One region of the Rhizobium azibense genome, then DNA from elsewhere that is predicted to be linked to it. Evidence: predicted binding sites of a transcription regulator. Region 1 holds the regulator's gene; each other region holds the start of a gene.
What was found. Region 1 encodes PhoB, which activates phosphate uptake and scavenging genes when phosphate is short. Its sites were predicted from a motif close to TGTCATNNANCTGTCAT; they were not measured.

Region 2: EV130_RS20985 (esterase-like activity of phytase family protein) is a predicted target of PhoB. The motif match lies at 3,118-3,134, and genes of this name have one in related genera.
Region 3: EV130_RS19495 (DUF2794 domain-containing protein) is a predicted target of PhoB. The motif match lies at 4,709-4,725, and genes of this name have one in related genera.

Annotation. Positions count from the first base shown of each region.
Region 1 covers NZ_SMBJ01000005.1:328,346-338,609, forward strand. Annotated here, with positions in the region: gene pstC (phosphate ABC transporter permease subunit PstC) at 1-693, shown strand, start outside; gene pstA (phosphate ABC transporter permease PstA) at 693-1,979, shown strand; gene pstB (phosphate ABC transporter ATP-binding protein PstB) at 1,993-2,808, shown strand; gene phoU (phosphate signaling complex protein PhoU) at 2,843-3,556, shown strand; gene phoB (phosphate regulon transcriptional regulator PhoB) at 3,591-4,274, shown strand; gene EV130_RS14855 (winged helix-turn-helix domain-containing protein) at 4,292-4,978, shown strand; gene EV130_RS14860 (KTSC domain-containing protein) at 5,364-5,552, shown strand; gene EV130_RS14865 (hypothetical protein) at 5,590-6,033, opposite strand; gene EV130_RS14870 (hypothetical protein) at 6,082-6,273, opposite strand; gene EV130_RS14875 (universal stress protein) at 6,465-7,364, shown strand; gene EV130_RS14880 (hypothetical protein) at 7,527-7,802, opposite strand; gene EV130_RS14885 (LysR family transcriptional regulator) at 7,868-8,809, shown strand; gene EV130_RS14890 (entericidin domain-containing protein) at 8,914-9,069, shown strand; partial or broken gene EV130_RS14895 (hypothetical protein) at 9,066-9,424, opposite strand; gene EV130_RS14900 (glycine betaine ABC transporter substrate-binding protein) at 9,518-10,264, opposite strand, start outside.
Region 2 covers NZ_SMBJ01000008.1:200,668-210,931, forward strand. Annotated here, with positions in the region: gene lon (endopeptidase La) at 1-2,369, shown strand, start outside; gene hupB (DNA-binding protein HupB) at 2,575-2,850, shown strand; gene EV130_RS20985 (esterase-like activity of phytase family protein) at 3,176-5,386, shown strand; gene EV130_RS20990 (aldo/keto reductase) at 5,446-6,432, opposite strand; gene EV130_RS20995 ((R)-mandelonitrile lyase) at 6,643-7,044, shown strand; tRNA gene EV130_RS21000 (tRNA-Asp) at 7,262-7,338, shown strand; tRNA gene EV130_RS21005 (tRNA-Asp) at 7,385-7,461, shown strand; gene EV130_RS21010 (NADH-quinone oxidoreductase subunit A) at 7,708-8,073, shown strand; gene EV130_RS21015 (NuoB/complex I 20 kDa subunit family protein) at 8,064-8,648, shown strand; gene EV130_RS21020 (NADH-quinone oxidoreductase subunit C) at 8,667-9,269, shown strand; gene EV130_RS21025 (NADH-quinone oxidoreductase subunit D) at 9,655-10,264, shown strand, end outside.
Region 3 covers NZ_SMBJ01000007.1:300,046-310,309, forward strand. Annotated here, with positions in the region: gene ccmA (heme ABC exporter ATP-binding protein CcmA) at 1-560, opposite strand, end outside; gene acnA (aconitate hydratase AcnA) at 821-3,511, shown strand; gene EV130_RS19490 (DUF1223 domain-containing protein) at 3,731-4,471, shown strand; gene EV130_RS19495 (DUF2794 domain-containing protein) at 4,747-5,148, shown strand; gene EV130_RS19500 (GNAT family N-acetyltransferase) at 5,154-5,711, opposite strand; gene EV130_RS19505 (Bax inhibitor-1/YccA family protein) at 5,813-6,541, opposite strand; gene EV130_RS19510 (ABC transporter permease) at 6,721-9,264, opposite strand; gene EV130_RS19515 (ABC transporter ATP-binding protein) at 9,261-9,968, opposite strand; gene EV130_RS19520 (arylesterase) at 10,023-10,264, shown strand, end outside.

The DNA of each region.
Region 1 (10,264 bases):
CCGGTCCTGTTCGGCACGTTCGTCATCTCGGCGATCGCTATGCTGGTTGCGGTTCCGACGGGGATACTCTCCGCCATCTATCTGACCGAGTATGCGCATCCGCGGTTCCGTGCCGTTGTGAAGCCGCTTCTTGAAATTCTCGCGGGAGTTCCGACGGTCGTCTACGGCTTCTTCGCCGTGCTGACGGTCGCCCCTGCTATTAGGGCCCTGGGCGCTTCCGTGGGGATAGCCTCGTCGCCGAACAGCGCGCTTGCCACCGGCCTTGTCATGGGCGTGATGATTATTCCGTTCATTTCCTCGCTTTCGGACGACGCCTTTGCGGCGGTGCCGCGTGCCATGCGCGACGGCTCGCTGGCCCTGGGAGCAACCAAGGGCGAGACTATCCGCAAGGTCCTGCTGCCGGCCGCTTTGCCTGGCATTATCGGCGGCGTCCTTCTGGCCCTTAGCCGTGCGGTCGGCGAAACGATGATCGTCGTCATGGCAGCCGGCCTAATCGCGAAGATCACACTCAACCCCTTCGATGCGGTCACCACCGTGACCGTCCAGATCGTCACCCTTCTCATCGGCGACTCCGAGTTCGACAACCCGAAGACGCTGGCGGCTTTTGCACTCGGCCTTGTACTCTTCCTCGTCACACTCGGCCTGAACCTCATCGCGCTGCGCACCGTGCGCAAGTACCGGGAGAAATATTGATGTCCACGACCGCAGTCGCCGGAACGCGTGTGAACTGGCATTCGGATGACATGAAGGCACGCCGGAAGGCACGCTATGCCGCTGAGCGGCGTCTCCAGGCTTATGGCATGATCGCAATCATTTTCGCGCTCGGCTTCCTCGCTTTCCTCATCGGTTCTCTGACGCTCACCGGGTACAAGGCGTTCACCCAGACGGTGGCCACCATAAACATCGACCTCAGCAAAGCTGAGCTCGATACAAGTGATATGATGAAGGCCGACTGGCGCGGCGCCGTGCGCGAGGCACTGCGCAACCAGATTGGGGACCTGCCACGCAGGCAGGAGAAGGCCTTCTTCGACCTCTTCACATCCTCGGCACCGTTCCTCGTTCGCGATGCAGTCATTAAGGATCCAGCACGCCTCAAGGCACCGAGCAGCTTCGTCATCCCGATGTCCGATCCGGCCGACCAGTTCGTCAAAGGCGAGATCAGCCGGGATACGCCAGAGAGCCAGCGGCGCATCAGCGACGAGCAGATCGGCATGATCGACCAGCTCGTATCCAAGGGCGTAATCTCCAGTCCGTTCAATTGGGCGCTTTTCCTCAATGCCGACAGCCGCTTCCCGGAACTGGCTGGCTTGGCTGGCGCGATTTCCGGATCGTTCTGGTCGCTGCTCGTCTGCTTCGCCATCAGCTTCCCGATCGGCATTGCGGCGGCGATCTACCTGGAAGAGTTCGCTCCCAAGAACCGTTTCACCGATCTCATCGAAATCAACATCAACAATCTTGCGGCGGTCCCGTCGGTGGTGTTCGGTCTCCTCGGGCTCGCCGTGTTCTTGAACGGTTTCGGCCTGCCGCGGTCGTCTCCGCTCGTCGGCGGCCTCGTCCTCTCGCTGATGACGCTGCCGACGCTCATTATTGTTACACGCGTGTCGCTGAAGGCGGTGCCTTCCTCGATCCGAGAGGCGGCCCTGGGGGTCGGCGCCTCCAAACACGAGATGATCTTCCACCACGTGCTGTCGCTCGCCATGCCGACCGTCATGACGGGAGCGATCATCTCGCTCGCGCGAGCTCTTGGAGAAACCGCGCCGCTGCTGCTCATCGGCATGAACGCCTTCATCACGAGCCCTCCGGACGGGATATTCGCGGCGTCGACGGCGCTTCCGAGCCAGATCTACATCTGGGCGGACAGCCCGGAACGCGGCTTCGTATCGAGAACCTCCGCCGCAATTCTCGTGCTTTTGGGGTTCCTCATATTGATGAACGCGATCGCCATCTTCCTCAGGCAGCGCTTTGAGCGCCGCTGGTAACGGAGTAAGGATTATGAACATGTTGACCGAAACAGCAGTTGAGAAGGCTCTGGAGCAGAAAATGAACGCGACCGCCTACAAGATGGTCGGCAAGACGGTGTCGGTTTACTACGGCGAGAAGCGTGCGCTATTCGACGTGAACCTGAACGTCCGCGAAAATACCGTTACCGCACTCATCGGCCCGTCGGGCTGCGGCAAGTCCACCTTCCTGCGCTGCTTGAACCGCATGAACGACACGATCGACAATTGCCGCGTCACGGGCGAAATCAAGCTGGACGACGCGGATATCTACGATCCGGACATTGACGTTGTGGAACTGCGCGCTCGCGTCGGCATGGTCTTCCAGAAACCGAACCCGTTCCCGAAGTCTATCTACGAGAACGTTTCTTACGGACCGCGCATCCACGGTATTGCCAGGTCGAAGGCTGACCTGGATCAGATCGTCGAAAGCAGCCTCCACAAGGCCGGTCTCTGGAACGAAGTCAAAGACCGCCTGCAGGAATCCGGCACCGGTCTGTCGGGAGGCCAGCAGCAGCGCTTGTGCATCGCACGAGCCGTCGCCGTCAGCCCGGAAGTCATCCTGATGGACGAACCATGCTCGGCGCTTGATCCTATTGCGACCGCCAAGGTCGAGGAACTGATCCACGAGCTTCGCGAGAACTACAGCATTGTCATCGTGACGCATTCGATGCAGCAGGCGGCCCGCGTTTCGCAGCGCACCGCCATGTTCCACCTCGGCAATCTCGTCGAGGAGAACGACACCGACAAGATGTTCACCAATCCGGACGACCCGCGCACCCAGGACTACATCATGGGCCGCTTCGGCTGATCTGCGGCGTTCAGGCTATTCAAGGACAATCCCCATGGCATCGACCCATATTTTTTCTGCCTATGACGAGGATCTGAAGTATTTGTCCCGCCGCATCTCGGAAATGGGCGGGCTTGCCGAGCAGATGGTGTCGGACGCCGTCCGCGCGCTTGTCAACGGTGACGCTGGCTTGGCCCAGAAGGTCATCTCCGACGATGTTATCATGGATCACGCCGAGCGCGAGATTGGCGACAAGGCGATCGTCACGATTGCCCGCCGCCAGCCGGTGGCCTCCGACCTTCGCGAGATCATGGGCTCGATCCGCATCGCGGCCGATCTCGAACGCGTCGGCGATCTCGGCAAGAACACTGCCAAGCGTGTCATTGCCGTGCAGAGCACCGGCGTTCCGCGCAAGCTCGCCCGCGGTCTCGAGCATCTTTCCGAACTGGCGCTGGTACAGCTCAAGGAAGTACTCGACGTCTATGCCTCGCGTTCAGCCGACAAGGCGAAGTCGATCCGCGAGCGAGACGAGGAAATCGACGCCATGTACACCTCGCTGTTCCGCGAGCTGCTGACCTACATGATGGAAGATCCGCGCAACATCACCAGTTGCACGCATCTTCTCTTCTGCGCCAAGAACATCGAGCGCATCGGCGATCACGCAACCAACATTGCCGAAACGATCTATTACATGGCGACCGGCGCACAGCCGGAAGGCGAACGTCCGAAGGACGACACTGCCAACACCGTCGGCGCGGTCACGCAATGACTGTTGCGAACCCGCCTTCAGGAGACAGAACCGCATGATCCCGAGAGTTGCAGTCGTTGAAGACGAAGAAGCACTGAGCGTGCTTCTTCGCTATAACCTCGAGGCCGAAGGTTTCGAGGTGGACACCATCCTGCGCGGCGACGAGGCCGAAATCAGGCTTCAGGAGCGCACGCCGGATATCCTGATCCTCGACTGGATGCTGCCCGGCGTCTCTGGTATCGAGCTTTGCCGCCGCCTGCGCATGCGCCCAGAAACGGAGCGTCTGCCGATCATCATGCTGACGGCGCGCGGCGAGGAAAGCGAGCGCGTGCGCGGCCTTTCCACCGGGGCCGACGACTATGTCGTCAAGCCGTTCTCCACGCCAGAGCTGGTTGCCCGCGTAAAGGCGATGCTGCGCCGCGCCAAGCCTGAGGTGCTCTCCACGGTGCTGAAATGCGGGGATATCGAACTCGACCGCGAAACGCATCGCGTCCACCGCAAGAGTCGCGAAGTCCGCCTTGGTCCGACCGAATTCCGCCTCCTGGAGTTCCTGATGTCATCGCCCGGACGCGTCTTCTCGCGTTCGCAGCTTCTGGATGGTGTCTGGGGCCACGACATTTATGTCGACGAGCGCACCGTCGACGTTCATGTCGGTCGCCTTCGCAAGGCACTGAATTTCTCCAACATGCAGGACGTCATCCGCACGGTCCGCGGCGCGGGATATTCGATGGAAGCGTAGCAGGGAGGCCGGAGAGGATGTCGGTGCGGATACTTGTTGTCGAGCAGGACGAAGATCTGCTCACCACGCTGAAGAACGCTCTGGAGACAGAAGGATATTCGGTGAACTGTCTTCCCCCCCATGCATCGCTCGTCGAGCTTGTGGCGTTGCGGCTGCCTGATGCGGTGATATTCGGTGCGCCGGCTCCTGGCTCGATGGCGATCTCGACATGCCGCCAGTTCAGGACAACCGGAGCGACCGCCCGCCTTCCGATCGTGGTGCTTCTGGACTCGCCCCTCGAACAGGACCGGTTGGCAGTCCTTTCGGCCGGAGCCGACGACTGCCTCATAAAGGCAGTTTCCCCCGTCGAACTCCTCATCCGATTGCGGAACCTTCTGCGACGTCTCAATCCAGCGTTACTGGAGAGCACGCTGAAAGTCGGGGATCTGACGCTCGATAAGAACGCCCGCCGGGTCCACAGGCAGAAAAAGGAAGTCAAGCTCGGACCCACCGAGTTCAGGCTACTCGAGTTTCTGATGAAGTCCCCCGGTCGCGTCCACTCCCGATCGGAATTGAGGGCATCGCTGTGGGGCAGCGATGCCAGTGTCGATGAACGCGCTGTCGACGTACACATCGGACGCCTTCGGAAGGGCATCAGTCTCGGCAAGGCCGACAAGGTGATCCGGACGGTGCGCGGCGCCGGCTACGCACTTCGCGACTTCTGACCGGTATCGGGGTCCGACCCGATCCCGCCACTGTGTGCAGAGATTGTGAGGCGCGATATAGATGTTCTCGCAACACGTGTGTCACGTCGATTTCACGCGACCGCCTATATTGGTGTGTGTTTAGTCGCGCTGGAGGTGATTCCAGTCCGCCTTCGGCTCCCATACTTGCCCAAAGGCGTCAGACATACAATCCAACCGGGATGAGGCTCGGTCCGATCGGCCTACACTCGTCCCAAAGTACAGCTAGTTTGGTTGAAGCGATTTGGAGTATTCCATGACGATCAAGACGGCGTTGTTGAGAATGTCCCTCATTATCGTTTCCGGTTGGGTCATGGTCGGCACCATCACCTTGGTGATGTTCCATTGACCAGTGAGGTTTAACGGCATGCGGTTCCTGGTGTACACGAAAACGATCGCCCAACTCGATTATGACGAAGAGACGCGCGTCTTGACGATCATCTACCGGGACGGCCAAGTGCGATCCGTTCACCATGTCGATCCCAAGATCATGATGAAAATGGTTGCGCAGCTTCCTCCGGAACGATCCCTCTACCTGATGCAGGCGGCGATCTGATCGTCGCGGTCAAGGCAAGGTGTGACCTCATCTGGCGTCAATGCATGGCCTCGATAAAGGCGCGTCGATAAAACGCGCCAAGGCTGATCCGTTCTTCAGCGACCGCCACGAGCTTCTTCTGAAGACGGCGCTCGAATTCCCGCGATCGGGCTGCCCGTAGCCTGCCGTGCGGCGTCGTGGGCTTTAACCGCATCCGTGGTCCGAGGTCGGCGCGGTACTGGGCCAGCGTCATGCCCGCTCTGATCAGCAGAGCTCTTATCTGCGGACGGTGCTCGGCAGCGATGACGAGGCCAAACGACTTGATCAGCATAGGCTTCGGGACGGGCAGCTCGATCTCGTCGATGATGTCATTTCCCACTTGCGCTTCCTCGGCGAACGCAAGGTACCGGTCCACCAGGTCATGAGCGGCCTCGAGGGTCTCGGTGTCCGGCCTGTACCGGCACCAGGTGTCACCAAAAGCACTCAGCGATCCGTACGACATCAAGAGCTCCTTTGCCCCTTCAAATGAACGCGGAAATTGGCTGATTGTTCAAAGGATGCCGCAAGCGGTGCCAGGGCGCGGCTTCGCCACCATCGGCTCCACGTCGAGATTGCCGCCGTGGAGCAGCGCGGCGCGTTTTTCGTAGAACGAGCGCTGGTAGGTGACCTCGATCGAGTTGTTGGCACGGACGAAGAATCCGACCATGGCGGCAGGGGCTTTTCCCAGAACCCGTCGATCCATCTGGGTCGCAGGCCATGATGGCGAAGCCCTTGGTACTGGCCGGCGCATAAACCCTACCACGCAATCGCCCGTTTGCCGTGGAAGCGGCGCAGCCTGTGCGGCGTTTGCTAGCCAGCCATCGGACGCAGGAGTAAAATCTTAAACGTGATGGACCGGGAGCGATGTGGGAGCATCGCGAAAGGAGGCCCGGTATGAACAATGCGCCCGCGAACGACCCGCCGAACCCGACTTCGGCAGAAGCCGGTGTCATCTTCGCCGATCTTGTGCGGGAAGGGACCGACCATGCCGACGTTCTCGCCCTGCTGCCCGATCCGGCAACTGCGCAACCTTGCCTTGACGTCGCCGAAGACGCCGCCCGTGCCATCCATGGCACCATGTCCGTGGCCCATGTCGGCGCCGATCCGGAACGGATGATCGCCGCGCCCGAGGAGATCGATCTGCAGATGCTGCGGGACCTGACCGAAGGCTCGCCGCATGAGCGGTTCGAACGGGTCGCCCGAGCCTTCGAGGATTGGAAGCAGTGCAAGCCCGGCCGAGAACGGCTCCTTCTCGATGATTGCCGCGGCGAAGTTGCTCGTTGCGTGAGCGCCAAAGTCCGTGAGACGGCGTTGGTCGTCGCTCCTTGTCATGGCAATATGGATGCCCGCGACGCTTTTCACGATCTCGTTTTCCATGAGCGCAAGCTGGTGTTGGCACCACCTGCCGGTACCCATGCCGGCAATCTGCTGGGGCATGTGGTGATCGGCTGGAAACCGCATGGTCATGCGCGGGGAGCCGTCGCCGCGGCCAGACGCTGGCTGGCTGCGGCCGATCGCGTGACGGTTCTGTGCGTCAACGACGAACCGGACGGAAGCTACCAGTCAACGGCAAGAGAGTTGCTTGATCAGCTGGGCCTTGACGGCGACGTCGTCGCAATCAACTCGGCAGGGCTGTCCGTCGGGGAAACGATCCTCGATTTCGCCAAATCGGCGAATGCGACGTGCCTTTTGATCGGCGCTTTCAAGCATGGCTACTTCCTGGAACTGCTGCTCGGTCGTGTCACTCACTACCTGCTGTCGCATTCGCCGCTTCCATTGATGATGAAGCATTAGCGACGGCGTTGGCCTGACCTCGCCCGCGCCAAGAAAAGTCGTTCCAGATCGGTACTCCCATCCGGTTCGATGACACGTTTGCCCACATCTGCGATGGTCCTCCTGGTTGCAAAGGAGGAAGTCTGGCGGCCTCAATAGTTCGGTGCGGGTCCTGCGAGTCGATTACAGTTTTCGTTGAGGGTCAGCTGCCGACAAGCCCGGCGTGAAGCGCATTTCGTGCAGCGTCTGTAACGCTTTACGTGCAGAACTTCGTGGAGAAGCAGATGGATGGGTGAACCATTCTCGGCTGTTGTCGAGCGCAAGTGGCGCGACATCGGCGATCAGGTGGCTGGGCAACGCGGTCATCTGCCGCATAGTGTTCTCCCAGGCGGTGCGCTGCAGTTGCCTTGCCCTGAACGTAAAGAAGATGTCCAAAATGCTATGTGCAGTCTCGGTCATCATGGCCTCCTTCGTTTATCGCCATGGTGCTAAAATAGCTTTGCGTTGACATTCAAACAAACGAAATGATATGGTGCTTAACATCAGAAAAATTGAAAGATGCGACGATGACTGTGCCCTTTCGCCGCCCGATCCCCTTGCTCGACAATGATGTTCTAAGAACCTTTGTCGCCATTGCGGAAACAGGCAATTTTTCGACCGCAGCCGAAGCAGTTTTCCGCACTCCTTCGGCGGTTTCCATGCAGATCAAGAAGCTCGAGGAACAGCTCGGCGCGACGCTGTTCATGCGTGATGCGCGATCGGTGACGCTGACGCAGCACGGTGAGCTCCTGCTGACCTACGCCCGCAATATCTTGGCGCTTTCCAACGAGGCGGTTTCCCGCTTCATCATGCCGGAACTCAGCGGCGTCGTGCGGCTCGGCGCGCCGGAGGATATCGGCGAACGGCTGCTGCCAAGTATCCTGAAGAGCTTTGCGGAGAGCTACCCGGGCATCATGGTCGACGTGACGATCGACATGAGCATCGGCCTCAAGAAGCGTATGGAAGAGCAGAGGCTGGATCTGGCACTGATCAATTGCGCCACGCGGCCGTTTCCGACCGGCGGAGAGATCGTGTTTCGAGAACGCCTTGTTTGGGCAGGCGCCAAATGCGGTACTGCCCACAGGCGCGATCCCCTGCCGATCTCGATCTGGGAGGATGGCTGCATCTGGCGCCAGGAGGCGCTGGCGCAGCTTGAGCGTAACAAGCGGCCCTACCGCGTTGCCTATCTCAGCGGCCATACGATGGCGCAGCGCGCCGCTGTGCTTTCCGACCTTGCGATCGCGCCGCTGCCGCGCTCCTATGTGGCCGACGGGATGGTGATGCTTGGTGCCCAGGAAGGCCTGCCTGAACTCGGCTCGTTCGACATCCGGCTGTTGACGGCCTCGCAGCTCTCCGGGCCTATGGAGGCCGTCGCCGACAGCATCCGCTTTGCCTTCGCGGAAAAGGCAAAGGCCGCCGCCGCTTGATCTGGACGGCGAGGAACTTTATTGGATTTCAGCGCGTTAAACGGCCGGAGCGGCGTTGGCTGCTTCGGCTGCGTAATTTTCGTTTGCACAAGAGGATTTCCAAAATGGCGACAACGGTCAAAGTCGGCGCAGCACTGATGCTGCTTCTGGCCCTTTCTTCCTGCGGCAATACCATCCGTGGCATGGGCCGTGATACGGCAAACGCCGTCAACGCGACGCAGGATGCCGGCCATTCGGTCAACCGCGCCGCACGCCGCTAAATCTTTTCAGATCGTGCGGCAGGGTAGGCGCGTTCCAGGCCGCCTGATCGGTCAAGCCCGGCGCGGAATGCAAGATAGGCCGGATGCTGGCTGGATCTTGCCGTTTCCGTCAAACGGATCTGAAGGCGCCTGGGAGCGGCTTCGCCAATCCAGACTCCGCAATTTTCAATTTTCAGAGAATTGAGAAAAGGCCCAGCCGCCGCCAAATCCAGATACCGACGCAAGCCGTCGATCAGGTTGTCGTCTTGCGCTGCATTTCCATGAGCAGCGCAAGATAGGACCTGTCGGCTTCGCAAGCGCCTGCAAATTTGTGGGCAACGATCTCGCGATCGGGAAAGGAAGCGGCTGGCGTCATCGGTCATCCATAGGTTCTTGCCATTGTCCGGCAGTCGTTCGACTAGCTATGCCGTCAGCCTAGGAGCTATAGCCTTCGCGAGGCTGGAATTGCTCAAAGTGCGGCCCTTACCCTTTCCGCGACGTCAGCCGTCATCCACCGTGTCCAGAGTTCGGGGTAGTTGCGCAGAAAATGCAGTGCGGCGTTCTCGCTGCTTTCTTGGTTTTCGTCCTGCCATGCCAGAACGTCGTTTATAGTGTTGTTGTCCCAGGTGCGGGAGCGAAAGTAGGCGAGTTCCGGACCGGCACGGTCGGCAAAGGCCTTGGTGACGACGGTAAAGGCTTGGGAGACGGGATAGGCGTTAAGCTGCGGACGCGCGCAGCCTTCGATCGCGGTGCAGGCCAGCCATTCCGCCCTGTCGTGGCTGACGCCCATACTAAGCAGTGTCATGTCATATTTGCCGAGGATCGCCGTTGGTGCCCAGTAATAGCCGAGCCAGCCGACCTTGGCGTCGAAGGCTGCGGCGATCGAATCGTCGAGGCTTTGCGGGCTTTCGCTGTCAATCAGCTCGAAACCGGCCTTCTCGCCGGCCAAGGCTCTGAAAAGATTGGCTGTCGAAATCCGGCAGCTCCAGCCCGGCGGACAATTGTGAACGGCGCCCTTGGAGGCATTTTTGGGTGCGGGGAAGAGGTCTGGCCGTTTCAGCGCATCCTGCACTGAGCGGATGTCGGGATTTGCATCGGCGATGAATTTCGGAATCCACCAGCCTTCGATTGCACCATCCGACAAAATCTCGGAGGCCTGGATCAGGCGCCCGCTCTTCACAGCCGCATCGAATTGAACCCTGACTGACGCGGTCCA
Region 2 (10,264 bases), on a different contig from region 1:
CCCTGCGCGACATCGTGGTCTTCCCCCATATGATCGTGCCGCTGTTCGTCGGACGGGAAAAGTCGATCCGGGCGCTTGAAGAGGTCATGGGGTCTGACAAGCAGATCATGCTGGTCACCCAGATCAACGCGAGCGACGATGATCCGGATCCTTCAGCAATTCATAATGTCGGCACGGTTGCCAACGTTCTTCAGCTCCTGAAGCTGCCCGACGGCACCGTGAAGGTTCTAGTCGAAGGCCGCGCCCGTGCCGAGATCGATGCCTATACCAGCCGCGAGGATTTTTACGAGGCGCTCGGCCATGTGCTCGAAGAGCCGCATGACGACCCCGTCGAGCTCGAAGCACTGTCGCGCTCCGTCGTTTCGGAGTTCGAGAGCTATGTAAAGCTCAACAAGAAGATCTCGCCTGAAGTGGTCGGCGCTGCCAGCCAGATCGACGATTATTCAAAACTCGCCGATACGGTGGCGTCGCACCTGTCGATCAAGATTACCGAAAAGCAGGAGATGCTGGAAACCACGAGCGTCAAGGCTCGCCTCGAAAAGGCGCTCGGTTTCATGGAAGGCGAGATTTCGGTCCTGCAGGTCGAAAAGCGCATCCGCTCGCGCGTCAAGCGCCAGATGGAGAAGACCCAGCGCGAATACTACCTGAATGAGCAGATGAAGGCGATCCAGAAGGAGCTCGGGGACGGCGAAGAAGGCCGCGACGAGATGGCCGAACTGGAAGAGCGCATTTCAAAGACCAAGCTTTCCAAGGAAGCGCGCGAGAAGGCCGACGCCGAGCTGAAGAAGCTGCGCCAGATGAGCCCGATGTCTGCAGAAGCAACTGTCGTGCGCAACTATCTCGACTGGCTGCTCGGCATTCCGTGGGGCAAGAAATCGAAGATCAAGTCGGACCTCAACCACGCAGAACAGATCCTCGAAGCCGATCATTTCGGCCTGGACAAGGTCAAAGAGCGGATCGTCGAGTATCTCGCCGTGCAGGCGCGTGCAGCCAAGCTCAAGGGCCCGATCCTGTGCCTGGTCGGACCTCCGGGCGTCGGCAAGACCTCGCTTGCGCAGTCGATTGCCAAGGCGACCGGCCGTGAGTATGTCCGCATGGCGCTTGGCGGCGTTCGCGACGAAGCCGAAATCCGCGGTCACCGCCGCACCTATATCGGCTCGATGCCAGGCAAGGTCATCCAGTCGATGAAGAAGGCCAAGAAGTCCAATCCGCTCTTCCTGCTCGACGAGATCGACAAGATGGGCATGGATTTCCGCGGCGATCCGTCCTCGGCCCTGCTCGAAGTTCTCGACCCGGCCCAGAACTCGACCTTCATGGATCACTACCTGGAAGTCGAATACGACCTGTCGGACGTGATGTTCATCACGACGGCAAATACGCTGAACATTCCGGCGCCTCTGATGGATCGCATGGAGATCATCCGTATCGCCGGCTACACCGAGGATGAAAAGCGCGAAATTGCCAAGCGGCACCTGCTGCCCAAGGCCATCAAGGAACATGCGTTGCAGCCGGAAGAATTTTCGGTCAGCGACGATGCCCTGATGGCAATCAGCCAGCAATACACCCGCGAAGCCGGCGTGCGTAACTTTGAACGCGAACTTATGAAGCTCGCCCGCAAGGCAGTGACCGAGATCATCAAGGGCAAGGCGAAGTCGGTCGCCGTCACGGCTGCCAACATCGACGACTATCTGGGCGTTCCACGCTTCCGCCACGGCGAAGCCGAGCGCGAGGATCAGGTCGGCGTGGTCACCGGTCTTGCCTGGACGGAAGTCGGCGGCGAACTGTTGACGATCGAAGGCGTGATGATGCCGGGCAAGGGCCGCATGACCGTCACTGGCAACCTGAAGGAAGTCATGAAGGAGTCTATCTCCGCTGCGGCCTCGTACGTTCGTTCGCGCGCTGTCGACTTCGGCATCGAGCCGCCGCGCTTCGACAAGAGCGACATCCACGTGCACGTGCCGGAAGGCGCCACGCCGAAGGATGGTCCGTCGGCCGGTGTCGCCATGGCAACCGCGATCGTCTCGATCATGACCGGTATTCCGGTCAACAAGGATGTCGCCATGACCGGGGAGATCACCCTTCGCGGCCGCGTTCTACCGATCGGCGGCCTGAAGGAGAAGCTGCTTGCAGCGCTTCGCGGCGGTATCAAGAAGGTGCTAATTCCGGAAGAAAATGCCAAGGATCTGGCGGAGATTCCGGACAACGTGAAGAACAACATGGAGATCATCCCGGTATCCCGAATGGGCGAGGTGATCAAGCATGCGCTGGTTCGCAGGCCCGAGCCGATCGAGTGGGATGGAACGGTTGAAACTCCGGTCATCGCGACCGTTGAGGGCCTCGACGAGACAGGTGCGGCCATCGCTCACTGAGCGCTGCCTGCCACATTTATGTCAAAATGCTGCAAAACTCGGAAAAGGCTGGCTTAAAACGCCAGCCTTTTTTGTGAAAACGTCACAGAACCGCTTGCTTTTCCTTGATTTGCAGGGCTTTTGGGTTGCGGCGGGCCTGATGAAACTTATTCTGTGCCTGGCTTACAGATTTGAGTCGTTTCGAACCATTGAAAGGGGTGGAAACATGAACAAGAATGAACTCGTGTCCGCAGTTGCCGAAAAGGCTGGCCTCACCAAGGCTGACGCTGCTTCTGCTGTCGACGCTGTTTTCGACGTTGTCCAGGGTGAACTGAAGAAGAAGGGCGACATTCGTCTCGCCGGCTTCGGCAGCTTCACCGTTTCTCATCGCGCTGCCACCAAGGGCCGCAATCCGTCCACCGGCGCCGAAGTCAATATTCCGGCTCGCAACGTGCCGAAGTTCACGCCCGGAAAGGGCCTGAAGGATGCCGTTAACGGCTAATCAGATTTCTGGCCGCCGGATAACGAGACCGGCAGCCCAGGTTTGGAAGGGTTCGGCGAAAGCCGGACCCTTTTCAGTTTGCCGCAGGTCTTGCCGGCTCTTCAATTGTTCGACGCTGCTCTGGGGCGCATCCTCGCCGATCAACCAGGTCTAATGGGCATCGAGCGGAAGCTGTCGCGGTCTGGCTGCTGGTTTGCTTCTGAGGCATGCGCAACGAACTGCCGCGCGCAAACGCTGCATGGACAAGTCGCTTCAAATCGCGCCGCCTGTCATGTGTCTGTCATCAGCGTCCCTCAAAGATCCACCGTTTCGAAATGTTCGACATATGGGGGATTTCATGACCATTTCATCGCGCAAGGCGACGCTGGCTGCCATGCTGATCGCGTCCGTTGCTTCCCCGGCCGCTGCGGAGCCTGTTTTCAATCGTATTGCGTCCTTCCCGGTTGCCGCAAACCTGCCCGCCGGCAAGGACAAGCTTTCCACGACATCCGCCGAAATCATCACCGCCACTGATGACGGCAGGACGCTGATTTACAGCGACAGCCCCCTCGGTGCGATCGGCTTCGTGGACATCGTCGATGCCATGGCCCCCAAGGCCGGGGGCGTATTGATGATGGACGGCGAGCCGACATCCGTTACGTCGGCCGCCGGCAAGGTGCTGGTTGCCGTTAACACCGGCGAAAGCAAGCAGAAGCCTTCCGGCCGCCTGGCAATCGTCGACGTTGTCACAAAAAAGATCGAGAACACCTGCGATCTCGGCGGTCAGCCGGATTCGATCGCGCTCAACAAGGACAAGACGCTCGGAACCATCGCCATCGAAAACGAGCGCGACGAAGACGTCAACGACGGCAAGATCCCGCAGATGCCGGCAGGTGGTCTCGTTATTTTCCAGGTCAAGGACGGAACAGTCGATTGCGGCACGATCAAGCACGTTGCGTTGACCGGTCTCTCGGCCATCGCGCCCGAGGACCCGGAGCCAGAATTCGTCGCCTTCAACGGTCAGGACGAGATCGCACTGACACTGCAGGAAAATAACGAGATCATCATCATTGACGGCAAAACCGCACAGGTGAAGACGCATTTCTCCGCAGGCAGCACGGACCTTTCCGGTATCGACACGAAGAAGGACGGGGCGCTGAGGTTTGCTGGCGAACTGAAAGGCATTCTGCGCGAACCCGACGCTGTGAAATGGCTGGACGACAACCGTATCGTCGTCGCCAACGAAGGCGATTACGAAGGCGGCTCGCGCGGATTCACGATCTTCGACAAGGCCGGCAAGCTTCTCTACGAATCCGGCAGCACTTTCGAGCGTGCCGTGGCTGATCTCGGCCATTATCCGGACGGCCGCTCTTCTTCGAAGGGCGTCGAAGCGGAGGGGCTGGAAGCAGCCACCTTCGGCGGCCAGCAATATTTCTTCGTGCTTGCAGAACGCGCTTCTGTTGTCGGCGTCTACAAGGACACGGGCGCCGACCCGGAACTTTTGCAGATCTTGCCATCTGGCGTTTCGCCGGAAGGCGCTGTCGCCATTCCCTCGCGCAACCTCCTTGCGACCGCCAACGAAGTCGACCTCGGCAAGGACGGCGGCCCGCGCTCGCATGTCATGATCTACGAGCTTGCCGAAGGCGAGAAGGCCTATCCGCAGATCGTCGCTGCCCAGAAGGATGGCAACCCTGTCGGCTTTGCCGCCCTTTCGGGCCTTGCTGCCGTTCCGGAAATGCCCGGCAAGGTCTTTGCGGTCAGCGACAGCGTGCTCGGCATGCAGCCGACGATCTACACGATCGACGCGACGCACAAGCCCGCCGTCATCACCCAGACGCTGACGGTCAAGCGTGACGGTGCTTTCGCCCAGAAGCTCGACATCGAGGGGATCGCCGTCGATGAGAAGGGCTGGTTCTGGCTCGCTTCCGAAGGCAATAGCGAAAAGCTGCTGCCTCACGCACTCTACCACGTCAATCCGAAGGGCGAGATCAAGGCCGAGATCGCCCTGCCGAAGGAGCTGATCGCCAACGAAATCCGCTACGGTTTCGAAGGTGTGACGATCATCGGCTCGGGAGATGATGCAACGCTGTGGATGGCAATTCAGCGCGAATGGAAGGACGACGAAAAGGGCTTCGTCAAGCTCGTCTCCTACAATCCGAAGACCAAGGAATGGGGCGGGGTGCGCTATCCTCTCGACAGGTCCGAAAACGGCTGGGTCGGCCTTTCGGAAATCTCTGCCCACGGCGACAGCGTCTATATCATCGAGCGCGACAACCTCGTGGGCGATGCAGCGAAATTGAAGAAGCTCTATAAGGTGGCGATCGCCGACCTCAAGCCCGCCAAGCTCGGCGGCGAGCTGCCGACAGTCAAGAAGACAGAAGCCTACGACTTCGTAAACGAGCTGAAGAGAGCCACCAATGGCTACGTGCTCGACAAGATCGAGGGCTTCACCTTCGACGCCGGCGGTAAGGTCTATGCCGTCACCGACAACGACGGGGTGAGCGACTCCTCAGGTGAAACCCTGTTCTTCCCGGTCAATTTGGTCGGCATGAACTGAGGTCCCCGAAAGAAAGAAATGGCCGGTAGCCCGGCCATTTCCAAGGCCGATCGGTTGCGTTACCAGCGCTGATGCACATGCGGTGCAACCAGCCGCTCATAGATCTCGCGCGTCGCATCCATCACGTCGTGGGAAAGCGGCGCAAGATCTGCGGCGGCTGCGTTTGCCCTTGCCTGTTCGGCGTTGCGCGCGCCGGGGATGACCACGGTCACGGCATCGTTCATCAGTATCCAACGCAGCGCAAAGGCTGCCATGGAGGTGCCCTGCGGCACCAGCTTGCGCACCTCCTCGACCGCCTGCAGGCCGACTTCGAAGGGCACGCCCGCGAAAGTCTCACCGACATCGAAGGCCTCGCCATGGCGGTTGAAATTGCGGTGGTCGTCGCTTGCAAACTTGGTGTCGCGGCTGATCTTGCCGGAGAGCAGGCCGCTTGCGAGCGGCACGCGGGCGATCACGGCGACGTTCCTGCGGCGGGCTTCCTGGAAGAACAGGCGATCGGGGCGCTGACGGAATATGTTGTAGATGATCTGGATGCTTTCAACGCCCGGAAACTCGATCGCTTTCAAGCCTTCCTCCACCGTCGAAACGCTGACGCCATAGCCCTTGATCTTGCCGGCCCTCTGCAGCTCGTTGAGACCGTCGAAGGCTTCCTGACGGTAAAGCACCTCCGTCGGCGGGCAGTGGAGCTGGACGAGATCGAGACTGTCGACCTGCAGGTTCTTCAGGCTGCGGTCGATGAAGCCCTCGAGATTGGCCTTGGTATAGCCGCCCGCGACATGCGGGTTCAGCCTACGGCCGGCCTTGGTGGCGACCATCGGGCGCGTGCCGCCACGGTTTCTTACAACGTCGGCGACGATTTTCTCTGACCGGCCGTCGCCATAAACGTCCGCCGTGTCGATGAAGGTGACGCCGGCATCGAGTGCCGCGTTGAGGGCCGTCCGGCCGTCAGTCACGCTGACATCGCCCCAGGAACCGCCTATCTGCCATGCGCCGAACCCGACATTGCTGACTGAAAACGGCATGCGGCCGAAAGAATGCTGTTTCATGGGAATCCTCCATTCGTGATGAAAAGCTCGCGGCGTATCAGCCGGGCACCGGGCGGGTAAGCGCTTGCGGGGAAAATAGGGCGCAGACCTTGCTTATTCGAGAACGGTGCCGATGGTCTGGCATATCTTCCCGCTCCACTTCAAATGGTTCGACTGGTGACCTACTTTCTGCAGAGGACGCGCCGGATCAAACAACCAAGAGGCAACGGCATGGAAATCAAGACAGCCGGTTCCCGGCCATCGGCGAAGGCTTCGCCGGACTATTTCGCTGGCACCGTACGGCTCGATCCGTTGATCGAAGCGCCGGATCCGGCCCGCGTGAGGGTCGTGCACGTGACATTCGAGCCGGGAGCACGCACCGCCTGGCACACGCATCCTCTGGGCCAGACACTGATCGTCACGTCCGGCAAGGGGCTTGTGCAGAGCTGGGGCGGCGAAATCCGAGAAATCCGGCCGGGCGACACCGTCTGGTTCGCCGCGGGCGAAAAGCACTGGCATGGCGCAGCCCCGGAAACGGCGATGACGCATATCGCCATCCAGGAATCACTGAATGGCAGCGTGGCCGACTGGATGGAACAGGTCAGTGACGAGCAATATGCCGGAAATGCCTGAAGCGGCTTCAGACACGAGAAAAAGGGTCGGAAGTCCTGTCAATGTTAAGCTCTTGTGCGAGGGCTGGACTTCGCTTTGAAAACAATTTCCGGACTGTCATGGTTTTGTCTCCAAACCTGCTTGACACTCAAATGCGAACCCCTTAGTTAGCCGCTCATCGAAGCGGCCTGTCCGTTTTGACAAGGATGCGAAAGCTCCGGATGACTTGAAATGAAGTGCGGGTGTAGCTCAGTCGGTTAGAGTGCCGGCCTGTCACGCCGGAGGTCGCGGGTTCGAGCCCCGTCACTCGCGCCATTTTAAGATGTGCCGCAAGGCGCTTCCGGTCTTTCCGTCAAGATGCGCGGGTGTAGCTCAGTCGGTTAGAGTGCCGGCCTGTCACGCCGGAGGTCGCGGGTTCGAGCCCCGTCACTCGCGCCATTCTTTTCTCCGAGCCATGCAGTTTTTGGTTGGCTGCCATGCATCCTCCCGCAACTTGTGCGTATTTGTCGCGACATCGTTGCATCTGCTTGATAATGTCGCATCCTCGCAGGTGGAATTGGCTTTCTAAAAGTCTTGCGCCATGGCTCCGGCTGCGCTAACGACGGCTTGTTGCAACGCACGTTCGCTTGCCGGGCATTTGCCCGTTGCGCTGCCTGGCGCATTCGGCAAGCAGGGATGAACATGATGACTGAACTGCTCAGTTCCTATATTCCGATCGCCATCTTCATCGGCATTGCCCTCGTCATCGGCCTGGCGCTTCTGATTGCGCCGTTTGCCGTGGCCTTCAAGGCGCCCGATTCGGAAAAGCTTTCCGCATACGAATGCGGCTTCAACGCCTTTGACGATGCTCGCATGAAATTCGACATCCGCTTCTATCTCGTGTCGATTCTCTTCATCATCTTCGACCTCGAAGTCGCCTTCCTCTTCCCATGGGCCGTTTCCTTCGGCGCCATCGGCTGGTTCGGCTTCTGGTCCATGATGGTGTTTCTTCTCGTGCTCACCGTCGGCTTTATCTATGAATGGAAGAAGGGAGCCCTGGAATGGCAGTGACCCCCTCAAGCAACCACGCGCTCGTGGCGCCGCAGCCGAAGGGGATCCTCGATCCCGCAACCGGCAAGCCGATCGGCAGCAACGACGCGTTCTTCGGCGAGATCAACAACGAACTGGCCGACAAGGGTTTTCTCGTCACCTCGACCGACGAACTGATCAACTGGGCGCGTACCGGCTCGCTGATGTGGATGACCTTCGGTCTAGCGTGCTGCGCCGTCGAAATGATGCAGCTGTCGATGCCGCGTTACGACGTCGAACGTTTCGGCTTTGCACCGCGCGCTTCGCCGCGCCAGTCGGACGTGATGATTGTCGCTGGCACGCTCACCAACAAGATGGCGCCCGCGCTGCGCAAGGTCTATGACCAGATGCCCGAGCCGCGTTACGTGATCTCGATGGGCTCCTGCGCCAATGGTGGTGGATACTATCACTATTCTTATTCGGTGGTGCGCGGCTGCGACCGCGTCGTGCCGATCGACATCTACGTGCCTGGCTGTCCCCCCACAGCGGAGGCGCTGCTTTACGGCGTGCTTTTGCTGCAGAAGAAGATCCGGCGCACCGGCACGATCGAGCGGTAAGGGTTAAGGACAAGACACATGAGCGAAGCCCTCACTGAGCTTTCGTCCTATCTCTCGGAAGCGCGTGGCAGCCTGATTGCCGCGACGCAACTGAAATTCGGCGAACTGACACTGACGACGACGGGCGAAAACCTGATCGCGCTTCTGACGTTCCTGCGCGATGACGCCAAGTGCGGTTTCATCAATCTGACGGACGTCTGCGGCGTGGATTGGCCGCAGCGCGAAAAGCGTTTCGACGTTGTGTATCATCTTTTGTCGCCGAAGCAGAACTCGCGCATCCGCGTGAAGGTCGCGACCGACGAGGATACGCCGGTTCCTTCGGCCTGCGCGGTCTATCCCGGCGCCGACTGGTTCGAGCGCGAGGCCTGGGACATGTACGGCATTCTCTTCACCGGGCACCCGGATCTCCGCCGCATCCTGACCGACTACGGTTTCGAAGGACATCCACTTCGCAAGGACTTTCCGACGACCGGCTTCGTCGAAGTCCGTTATGACGATGCGGCAAAGCGGGTCGTTTACGAGCCGGTGGAACTGAAGCAGGAATTCCGCAACTTCGACTTCATGTCGCCTTGGGAGGGCACCGAGTACGTGCTGCCAGGCGATGAGAAGGCGAAGCAGTAGAAGCAAATAGCGAGCAGCGACCAGCTGGAAGGGGTGGCAGACGATAAACTTCTACAAGGATCTCAAGGTCTGGCAGTTGTCGATCGGCGGCAGACTGCTATCGAATGACCGGGGATTTTTCCAAGGAGGAGATTTACGGTCTGACGACCCAGATTTGTCCAGGTTCGTCGAAGGAATCGGAAACAAATATTCATTTCTCACCGCGTTGTTTTGCTCGGCGAGATTGAGTTCAGGCAGATGACCGAAAACTGCGACGAGATCAGAGGGATGTTCACGGCGCTGTTACGGAGTCTCCAGGAGAAACAATGAAACGGAACGAAACTTTTCGCTATTCGCCATCCGCCATTCGCCTAACCAGCGGCGCACTTGGCCTGGAGTTCGCAGCATGACCGAACATAACGTCCGCAACTTCAACATCAATTTCGGACCACAGCATCCGGCGGCGCACGGCGTTCTTCGTCTTGTCCTGGAGCTTGACGGCGAGATCGTGGAGCGCGTCGATCCGCATATCGGCCTGCTGCATCGCGGTACCGAGAAGTTGATCGAAACGAAGACTTACCTGCAGGCCGTTCCCTATTTCGACCGCCTCGACTATGTGGCGCCGATGAACCAGGAACATGCCTACGCGCTGGCCGTCGAAAAGCTGCTCGGCATCGAGATCCCGATTCGCGGTCAGCTGATCCGAGTCCTCTATTCGGAAATCGGCCGTATCCTGTCGCATCTCCTCAACGTCACGACCCAAGCCATGGACGTCGGCGCGCTGACGCCGCCGCTTTGGGGCTTCGAAGAGCGTGAAAAGCTGATGGTGTTTTATGAGCGCGCGTCCGGCTCGCGCATGCATGCGGCTTATTTTCGTCCAGGCGGCGTCCATCAGGATCTGCCGGAAAAACTCGTTCAGGATATCGGCGACTGGTGCGATCCGTTCCTGAAGGCGTTGGATGACATTGACGATCTTCTGACCGGCAACCGCATCTTCAAGCAACGCAACGTCGATA
Region 3 (10,264 bases), on a different contig from region 1:
GCGACAACGATGCCGCCCTTTTTCCGGTGGGCGTCGATGAGATCGGCAAACAGGCGGTCGGCGCTTGCGTCGAGTGCTGCGGTCGGCTCGTCGAGAATCCAGACCGGGCGGTAGGCGACGAGCAGCTTGGCGAAGGCAAAGCGGCGTTGCTGGCCTGCGGAGAGGTAGCCGAAGGGAAGATGCGTAATGCCCGAAAGGCCGACGGCGGCGGCCGCGTCTTCGATCGACAGTTGCGATACGCCGAGCACGTCGCCGAGAAAGTTTTGCCAGAAGGCGAGATTTTCGGAGACGGTCAGCTCGCTTTTCATCGCGTTGCGATGGCCGAGATAGTGGCTGACCTCACGCGCATTCCGCTCCGTTCCACCACGCGAATCAGTGAATTCAACCGTGCCCCTTTCCGGCCCTAAAAGACCGGCCACGACGCGCAGCAAAGTGGACTTTCCCGATCCGTTTTTCCCAGTCAAAACCAGCGCTTCGCCTGCCTCGAGGCGAAAGGACAAGTCTGCGAAAATCAGGTCTTCGCCCCGCCTGGCAGCGAGATTGGAGGCGTCGAGATGCATAGGTTTTCCGTTCAATAAGTTTTTAGTCACCGCGACGCAAAAAATGTCCCAAATGGGCCGAGCCCTCTCTGGCACCTTTCTTAGAAATTATCTATAAGACCCGCAACCACGCCAGCGGCCGGCGTGAATTTCATCCTTGCGCCGAACATGGAGAAACCTCTCCACGTGCGGACAGCGGAAATGGCCGTACCCGCATCCTGATGTGCATTAGTGCATAGGCGTCCGCACGACTGTGTTGGCTATCAGAAACGGGGTCTCTCGTGTCTAAATCTCTTGACAGCTTCAATTGTCGCTCCACGCTTTCCGTGAACGGAAAGGACTACGTCTATTACAGCCTTCCGAAGGCTGAAGCCAATGGTCTTAAGGGCGTATCGAAGCTTCCATATTCAATGAAGGTTCTGCTCGAGAACCTGCTGCGATTCGAAGACGGCCAGTCGGTCACCAAGGAGCACATCCTCGCTGTCGCCGAATGGCTGAACAACAAGGGCTCCGTCGAAAACGAAATCGCCTATCGCCCGGCACGCGTGCTCATGCAGGACTTCACCGGCGTTCCGGCGGTGGTTGACCTCGCCGCGATGCGCGACGCAATGGTCTCGCTCGGCGGCGATCCCGAAAAGATCAATCCGCTCGTGCCTGTCGACCTCGTCATCGACCATTCTGTCATCGTCGATGAATTCGGCACGCCGCAGGCCTTCGCCAAGAACGTCGAACTTGAATACCAGCGCAACGGCGAACGCTACCGCTTCCTGAAGTGGGGCCAGCAGGCATTCAAGAATTTCCGCGTCGTTCCTCCAGGGACCGGCATCTGTCACCAGGTCAATCTCGAATATCTTGGCCAGACCGTGTGGACGAAGGATGAGGACGGTGAGACGATCGCCTATCCCGACACCTGCGTCGGTACAGACTCGCACACGACGATGATCAACGGCCTCGGCGTTCTTGGCTGGGGCGTCGGCGGCATCGAAGCAGAAGCCGCCATGCTCGGCCAGCCGGTCTCGATGCTCCTGCCGGAGGTCATCGGCTTCAAGCTTACCGGCAAGCTCAAGGAAGGCGTCACGGCGACAGACCTTGTTCTGACCGTCGTGCAGATGTTGCGCAAGAAGGGCGTCGTTTCGAAGTTCGTCGAGTTTTTCGGCCCCGGCATGGACAACATGCCTCTGGCCGACCGTGCGACGATCGGCAACATGGGCCCGGAATATGGCGCCACCTGTGGCTTCTTCCCGGTCGACGGCGAAACCGTCAACTACCTCACCATGTCCGGGCGCACGCATGACCGGATCGCGCTCGTTGAAGCCTATTCGAAGGCACAGGGCATGTGGCGCGAAGGCGACGGTTCCGACCTCGTCTTCACCGACACGCTGGAACTCGACCTCGGCGACGTCGTGCCGTCTATGGCAGGTCCGAAGCGCCCTGAGGGCCGCATCGCGCTCGAAGACATCGCGTCCGGTTTCGCCACCTCGATGGAGGCAGACTACAAGAAGCCGGGCCAGCTTTCGAACCGTTACGCGGTCGAAGGCACCGACTTCGATCTCGGCCATGGCGACGTCGCCATTGCCGCCATCACATCCTGCACCAATACCTCGAACCCTTCGGTTCTGATTGCTGCCGGCCTGCTCGCCCGCAACGCCGTTGCCAAGGGCCTGAAGACCAAGCCCTGGGTCAAGACCTCACTGGCGCCTGGATCGCAGGTCGTTGGCGAATACCTCGCCAAGTCCGGCCTGCAGGCCGACCTGGACAAGCTCGGCTTCAACCTCGTCGGCTTCGGCTGCACGACCTGCATCGGCAATTCCGGCCCGCTGCCGGCGCCGGTCTCCAAGACGATCAATGACAAGGGCCTCATCGTTTCGGGCGTGCTTTCGGGCAATCGCAACTTCGAAGGCCGTATCTCGCCGGACGTCCAGGCGAACTATCTGGCATCCCCGCCGCTCGTCGTTGCCTACGCACTCGCCGGCACCGTCCAGAAGGACCTGACCAAGGAGCCGATCGGCGAAGACCAGAACGGCAAGCCGGTCTATCTCAAGGACATCTGGCCGACCTCGAAGGAAGTTCAGGAGTTCATCCTCAAATACGTCACCCGCGAACTTTACGAAACCAAGTATGCGGATGTCTTCAAGGGTGATGAAAACTGGCAGGCCGTCCAGGTCCCTCCGGGGCAGACCTACGCCTGGGACGACGATTCGACCTATGTCCAGAACCCGCCCTACTTCGTCGGCATGGGCAAGAAGGGCAGCGGTACCTCCGACATCAAGGGCGCCCGCATCCTGGGCCTGTTCGGCGACAAGATCACCACCGACCACATTTCTCCGGCCGGTTCGATCAAGGCTGCGTCTCCGGCCGGTTCTTACCTGCTCGAGCACAATGTCGGGGTGGCGGACTTCAACCAGTACGGCACGCGCCGTGGCAACCATGAAGTGATGATGCGCGGCACCTTCGCCAACATCCGCATTCGCAATCACATGCTTGGCCCGAACGGCAAGGAAGGTGGCTATACGATCCACTATCCGTCGAAGGAAGAGGAATCGATCTACGATGCGGCCATGAAATACAAGGCAGAGGGCGTTCCGCTCGTCATCTTCGCCGGTGTCGAATACGGCAATGGTTCGTCCCGCGACTGGGCGGCCAAGGGCACCAACCTGCTCGGCGTCAAGGCCGTTATCGCGCAGTCCTTCGAGCGCATCCATCGCTCGAACCTTGTCGGCATGGGCGTCATCCCCTTCGTCTTCGAAGACGGCACGACCTGGCAGAGCCTTGGCCTCAAGGGTGACGAGACCGTGACCATCGAGGACCTGGAAAACATCAAGCCGCGCGAGAAAAAGATCGCCAAGATCACCTACGGCGACGGCACGGTGAAGGAGGTTCCCCTCCTGTCGCGCGTCGATACGCTCGACGAAGTGATCTACCTCAACAACGGCGGCATCCTGCAGACGGTTCTGCGCGATCTCGCTGCCTGATTGTTGAGAAACAGGGCAGACAATGGCCGCCGGAGAGCAATCTTCGGCGGTTTTTCTTTGCGGTCTCCATCTCACGCCGATGTGTTCCACGAGCTGTGCCGGCAGGCGGCGTCTCACCCCTTCGTGACTTTCCGTTTGCAGCCGGAAGGATTATCTCTACGGGCCTAAGTCAGGGCTGCGGTTTTCGGTCTGCTGCGTGTCTCTGGAAAAGAGGTTGGAATGACGCCGCGTTTTTTGATCTGGTTGGTCGCCGGTATGGTGCTTGCAGCGCCGCTTCATGCCGAAGATGGCAAGCTGAAAGGCGTCGTCGAACTTTTCACCTCGCAGGGATGCTCGTCCTGTCCTCCCGCCGATGCGGCCTTCCGGAAACTGGTTGCCCAGGGCGATGTCATCGCACTCGCCTATCACGTGGACTACTGGAATTATCTTGGGTGGACGGACACGCTCAGTTCGAAGGAAAACACCGAGCGGCAGTATGGTTACGCGCGGATGATGGGCCGCAGCAACGTCTATACGCCGCAGGTCGTGGTCAACGGCCGCGATCACCTCACCGGGTCTGACCTTTCTGCCATCTATGGCAAGATCGATACATTTTCGACGGAAGGCAAGGGCTTGACCGTGCCCGTGGCCGCGCAGCTGCGCGGCGACGAGCTCGAGATCAAGATCGGTGCCGGCGATGGCAAGGCCAATGTCGTGCTTGTCTATTTCGACAAGGAAAAGACGATCGACGTCGAAAAGGGCGAAAACAGCGGCAAGAAGATTTCCTATCTCAACAGCGTCAGCGATGTCGAAACAGTCGGCATGTGGGACGGCAAGGCCGCAAGCCTGACGCTGCCTGCAAGCGTCCTGCAGAAGCCGGGACTGGAAGGCTGCGCCATCCTGCTTCAGGCAACGACAGCCGACGGCGATCCGGCTGCGATTGTCGGCGCAACCATCGTCATGGCAGGCAAGAATATCTGATCGGCTTTACCTGCTTCGAGGCGGATGAACGAGGCGGCCCGGCTGATCGTATTCGGGGCTGGGGTTAAGGTCGATACGCTCAGCCGGGCCCTTTGGCGCGCTGGCGCCAAATCGGTGAGCGAATTTCCTCCGGAAATGAGGCGCTGTTTTGACTGAAATGCGGCACTCGGGAGATTGCACAGCATATGTTTAATGTGATGGTCGCTGCACTTGCAATTTGATGTGGCTCGGGCAAACTGTCGTACTCCTGTCATAAGCGGAGGCTTGGGAGACTGATGACAGATCAGCCGGATTTGCGGCATGGCGACGCCCGTTCCGCCAGTGGTAGTTCCTCGGTCGTCGTCGATTTAAAAGAATACAAGCAAAGCAAGGACCCGCCGCCGGTGACCTTTCATCGTCGCGAGTTGGACGCGATTTTGTGGATCTACGGAAGGATGGTTGGCCAAGGCGAGTGGAAAGATTACGCCATCGGCCATCTGAAGGAGAAGGCGGTCTTCGCCGTTTTCAAACGTTCGGGCGAGACGCCGCTTTTCCGCATCGAGAAAGATCCGAGGCTCGCCGCCAAGCAGGGCGCCTACTGCGTGATCAATGCAAACGGCATGATCTTGAAGCGCGGCCATGACCTGCAGCAGGTGTTGAAGGTCTTCGACAAGGTGCTCAAGCTCGTCGAGACGTGACGGCGTCAGACCTCAAACAGAGTGCCGGGATAGACCGACGGATCAGGATCGCTGTCCTTGCCATCGCCGAGCGGCCGCTGCATGATCATCGTGTCGAGCCAGCGGCCGTGTTTGTAGCCGCTACCCTTCAGCAGACCGGTCTCTTCGAAGCCTAGTGCGCGATGAAGCGCGATCGAAGCCGGATGGGCGCCGCCGATGACGGCGACCATCTGGCGGAAGCCCAGTTGCGTGCAGCGTGAAATCAGCGCTGTTAGCAGTGCCCGGCCGATGCCAAGGCCGCGTGCTGCAGGCGCGAGATAGATCGAATCCTCCACCATCCAGCGATAGGCAGGCCGGGTGCGGAAAGCGGAAGCATAGGCATAGCCGAGCAGGGCTCCATTCTGGTCAACCGCTGCGATATAGGGATATCCAGAACTGGTATTGGCGCAGAAGCGAGTGGTCATCTCCGCTTCGGAAGGTGGGATGATCTCGTAGCTCGCAACGCCATTGAGGACTGAGTCGCGATAGATTTCCGCGATTGCGGGAAGGTCGGAAAGGGTGGCGTCACGAAGAAGGAAAGGCATTGGGCCGGCCGGTCGTTGATGAATGCCTTTAGAAAACACTCCATGACCTGACGTGCAATAAAAAAGGCGGCCGGAGCCGCCTTTTCAGTGATGCTGTCCAGTTACCTGCGGTTGCCGAGGAACTGCAACAGGAACATGAACAGGTTGATGAAGTCGAGGTAGAGCGTCAGCGCGCCTATGATCGCCTTCCGGCCGGCAACGGCAACATCATCGGCTTCGAAGTACATTTCCTTGATTCGCTGCGTGTCGTAGGCCGTAAGGCCTGCAAAGATCAGGACACCGATCACGGAGATCGCGAACTGCATCGCCGAGGAGGCCAGGAAGATGTTGACGAGCGAAGCAATGATCAGGCCGAAGAGGCCCATGATCAGGAACGAGCCCATCGCCGACAGGTCACGCTTTGTCGAGTAGCCGTAGAGCGACAGGGCGCCGAAGGAGGCCGCCGTGATGAAGAACGTCTGAACGACGCTCTCGCCCGTGTAGATCAGCAGCAGCGACGACAGTGACAATCCGACCAGCGCGGCATAGACCCAGAAGGTCGTCTGCGCTGCGGAAACGCTCATGCGGCCGATCCGGAAGCTCAGGAAAAACACCAGAGCCAGCGGAGCTAAGATCACGACCCACTTCAGCGGGCTCACATAGATCGCCTGGCCGAAGGCGGTCAATTGACCATCGGCAAAAGCGAGCTGGAATGACAGAAATGCCGCTACACCCGTGATCGCCAGACCCAGCGCCATCAGGTTGTAGACCTTGAGCATGTAGGAGCGCAGGCCCTGATCGATCATCTCGCCAGTTTGTGCGCGGGTTTGGTAGTTACGAAGGTCAGCCATAGTTTCCTCTTAAAAGCTCCGATGGGAATACGGTGTCGGGCTATACGACCCGGGCGCCGCTGCGGAGCTCCAGCATGCCTAGCGGTAATATGAGCCTTTCGCCTTTCGCAAACAAGGCCCTTGCAACCCGCGATCGGGTTAAATCGCCGTAAGGTGAAGGACTTCGTCAGTCGCAGTTTTCATAGTTCGCGCAAAACGGGTGCTGCCTTCTGGCCGAGAATGCGCCAGGTGCCGATGAGCCCGATGCCGACTGTCAGCACCAGGGCGGTGACCAGCGTGAGGCCGGCGACATCCGGCAGGAAGGTCGAAGGCATCCGCATGATGCGGCTGACGATGAACCAGGCCGCAGCGCCGCCGGCGATCAATGCAAAGACCGCTGTTGCAACCCCCAGGATCAGATATTCGTAGCTGAAGGCGCGGATGAGCATCGCCCGCGTCGCGCCAAGCGTCTTCAGGACGACGGCGTCGTGCGTTCGGGCCCGGTTACCGGCAGCAAGCGCGCCGGCGAGCACCAGAACAGAGGAGACGAGCGCTACGGAGGCGGCGGCGCGGATTGCAGTTGCAAGCTGCGCAACCAGCGTGTTTACGATATCGATCGCGTCCTTGACGCGCACGCTGGTGATCGTCGGGTAGGTATTGGTCACCGATTTCAGGATCGACGCTTCGATGGCCGGCGTCGCCGAAGGATCGGTCAGCGTTGCCAGCCATGCATGCGGAGCTCCGCGGAAGGTATTCGGCGAAAAGACCATGACGAAATTGATCGATAGCGATTCCCACTCGACCTTCCGCAAGTTTGCGATCCTGGCCGTCAGGTTACGGCCGAGCACGTTTACGGTGACGGTATCGCCGATTTTGAGGCCGAGTTCCCTGGCTTCTTCGGAGGAGAAGGAAACAAGCGGTTCGCCGCTGTAGTCCTGCGGCCACCAGCTTCCCTCTGTCAGCGAGGCGTTTTCCGGTATCGTCTCGGAATAGGTGATGCCGCGGTCGCCCCGCAGCACCCACTGGCCGCCTGGCGGAACCTGGATCTTGGTCACGTCCGTGCCGTTCAGCGCCAGAATGCGGCCCCGCAGCATCGGAACTTCGACGAGCTTGCCTGCCGGCGCCTGCCGGCTGATCAGGTTGCGGAAGTTTTCGACCTCAGCGCTTTGGATGTCGACGAAGAAGAAATTCGGTGCGCCGTTTGCCATGCGGCCGGTCAATTGCCGGCGCAGGTTGCCGTCGATGAGCGTCAGGGTGACCAGCAGCGCGAGGCCAAGGCCGAGCGAGAGGACGACGGACGGCGTCAGTGCGCCAGGGCGATGGATGTTGCCGATTGCAAGCCTGAGCGCCGGTGAACTGACCCGCGGGCTGCGCTTGGCGAGCCAGGCGATCAGTGCTGCGACGGCGCGCAAGATGACGAAGGCAAAAACAATCGCGCCGACGAAGATGACGGCGATGTATCGGTCATAGGCGGTGAGGATCGCAAGACCGGCAAGCGCCGCCATGAAGAGCGCGGCAAGCAAAATATAGGGCAACGAGGGCAGGCGGCGTGCCTCAAAGCCCTGTTCGCGGAAGAGCGCGGTTGCAGGCACTTCCCGGGCATGGCCGAGCGGCATGATGGCAAAGGCGAGAGTGGTCAGGATGCCGAAGAGCGCGGCCAGCAGCAGCGCGTTCGGATAAAGCGTCGGTTCGGTGGAAACCGGCAGGAACTGTGCCAAAAATTGTGCGGCAAGCATCGGCGACAAGGCGCCGATGACGAGGCCCAACAGGATGCCGGCAGATGCGATGATCGCAATCTGGAAGAGATAGACAAGGACGACGACGGCAGCAGGAGCCCCCAGGCACTTGAACGTCGCGATCGTCGTGCGCTTCGCATCCAGAAAGGCCCGGACGGCGTTGGCGACGCCGACACCGCCGACGATGAGTGCGGTAAGGCCGACGAGCGTAAGGAACTGCGAGAAGCGGGTAATATTTTCGGTCAGAGACGGAGCCGCGCGGTCGCTGGTTCGGATCGACCAGCCCGCCGATGGGAACTCCCTGGTGGCGCGGTCGCGCACGTTTGCGCGCTCTGAGGGCGCATCGAGCTTGATTTTGTAGACATGCTCGACAAGGCTGCCGGTCTGGATGAGCCCGGACGCAACCAGGGCCTGGCGGCTGACCAAAAGCCGTGGCGCAAATCCGAAACCTTCTGAAAGCGCGTCCGGCTCGGTCTTCACCGTGCCGGTGATGCTGAGGGTGGCATTGCCAAGCAGTATCTCGTCGCCGACTGCAAGACCGAGCCGTTCCAGCAAGAGAGGTGCTGCAACAGCGCCGTAGGTTCCGTTCTGATCGGAAAGCAGAGCGGCGAGCGGGTGCTCCGGTTCGGCGGTGAATTTGCCGTAAAGCGGATAGGTATCGTCCACCGACTTGACCTCAACGAGTGCCTGATCGGACCCGTCCGGCTTTCGTGCCATGGAACGAAGACCGGTTGAGATGGAAACTTGTCCAAGGCTCCGCAGGAAATCCATCTCCGGCTCGGTTGCTTCACGATTGTTCAGCTCGAAGCGGACGTCGCCGGCAAGCAGTTCCTGGCCCTGGGAAGCGATCGAAGCGGTGATCGATTGCGAGATGGAGTTGACAGCGGCGATCGCGCCGGTACCGAGCGCGATACAGGCAAGGAAGATGTAAAAGCCCCTGAAACCGCCACGCAGTTCGCGAAGGGCAAGGCGGAAGGCAAGCGCGGTGCGCGGGGCGACGAGCTTCATGCGATGGCCGCTTCGGAATGGCGCTTTGCGCTGTCGCCTTCGATCCTGCCCGAACGGACCTTGATCTGCCGCGAGCAGCGATCGGCAAGAAAGACGTCATGCGTGACGAGCAGCAGCGTCATGCCGCGTTCGGCCTGCTTGGAAAAGAGCAGATCGGCGATCTGGCGGCCGGTATCGGTGTCGAGATTACCGGTCGGTTCGTCGGCGATGAGAAGGGCGGGCGAAGGTGCAAGGGCGCGCGCGATGGCGACACGCTGCTGCTCGCCCCCCGAAAGCTGGCCCGGGTAGTGGCTCAGCCGCTCGCCGAGCCCGACCGATTTCAACTCGCGACGTGCAATGTCGAAGGGGTTCGCCACATTCGCAAGTTCAAGCGGGACTGCGACGTTTTCAAGTGCCGTCATGTTGGCGATCAGGTGGAACGACTGAAAGACGATGCCGATATTGCGGCCACGGAAATCGGCGACCTGATCCTCGCTGAGGGCGTGCAACGGCGTGTCGTTTATGTTGATCTCGCCGCTATCGAGCCTCTCAAGGCCGGCAAGGACCATCAGCAGCGTGGACTTTCCCGAGCCCGATGGACCGACGATGCCGACCGACTCGCCGGCGGCGACCGAAAGGTCGATGCCCTTCAAGACATGAACGGAGGCTGCCGCGTTGCCCAGCGTCAAATCTGCCTGCTTGAGCTCGATGATGGTTTTTGCCAACAGAAAATCGCCCTATATGAATTGCAAAGACTTTGCCAATCTAGGGAAAGCAGCATGAGATTTAAAGTTGCCGCGCTTCACATCGCTGTCATTGCCGCATCGCTGATTTTCGCAACGGGTGCCAATGCTGCGACGATCAACCTTGTCGGCTTCGGCGACAGCCTGATGGCAGGCTACCAATTGCCGCCCGGCGACGGCTTTCCGGAGAAGCTGCAAGCGGTCTTGCAAGCCAAAGGCGTCGATGTCTCGATCGCCAATGCCGGCGTTTCCGGGGACACGACGAGCGGCGGGCTGGC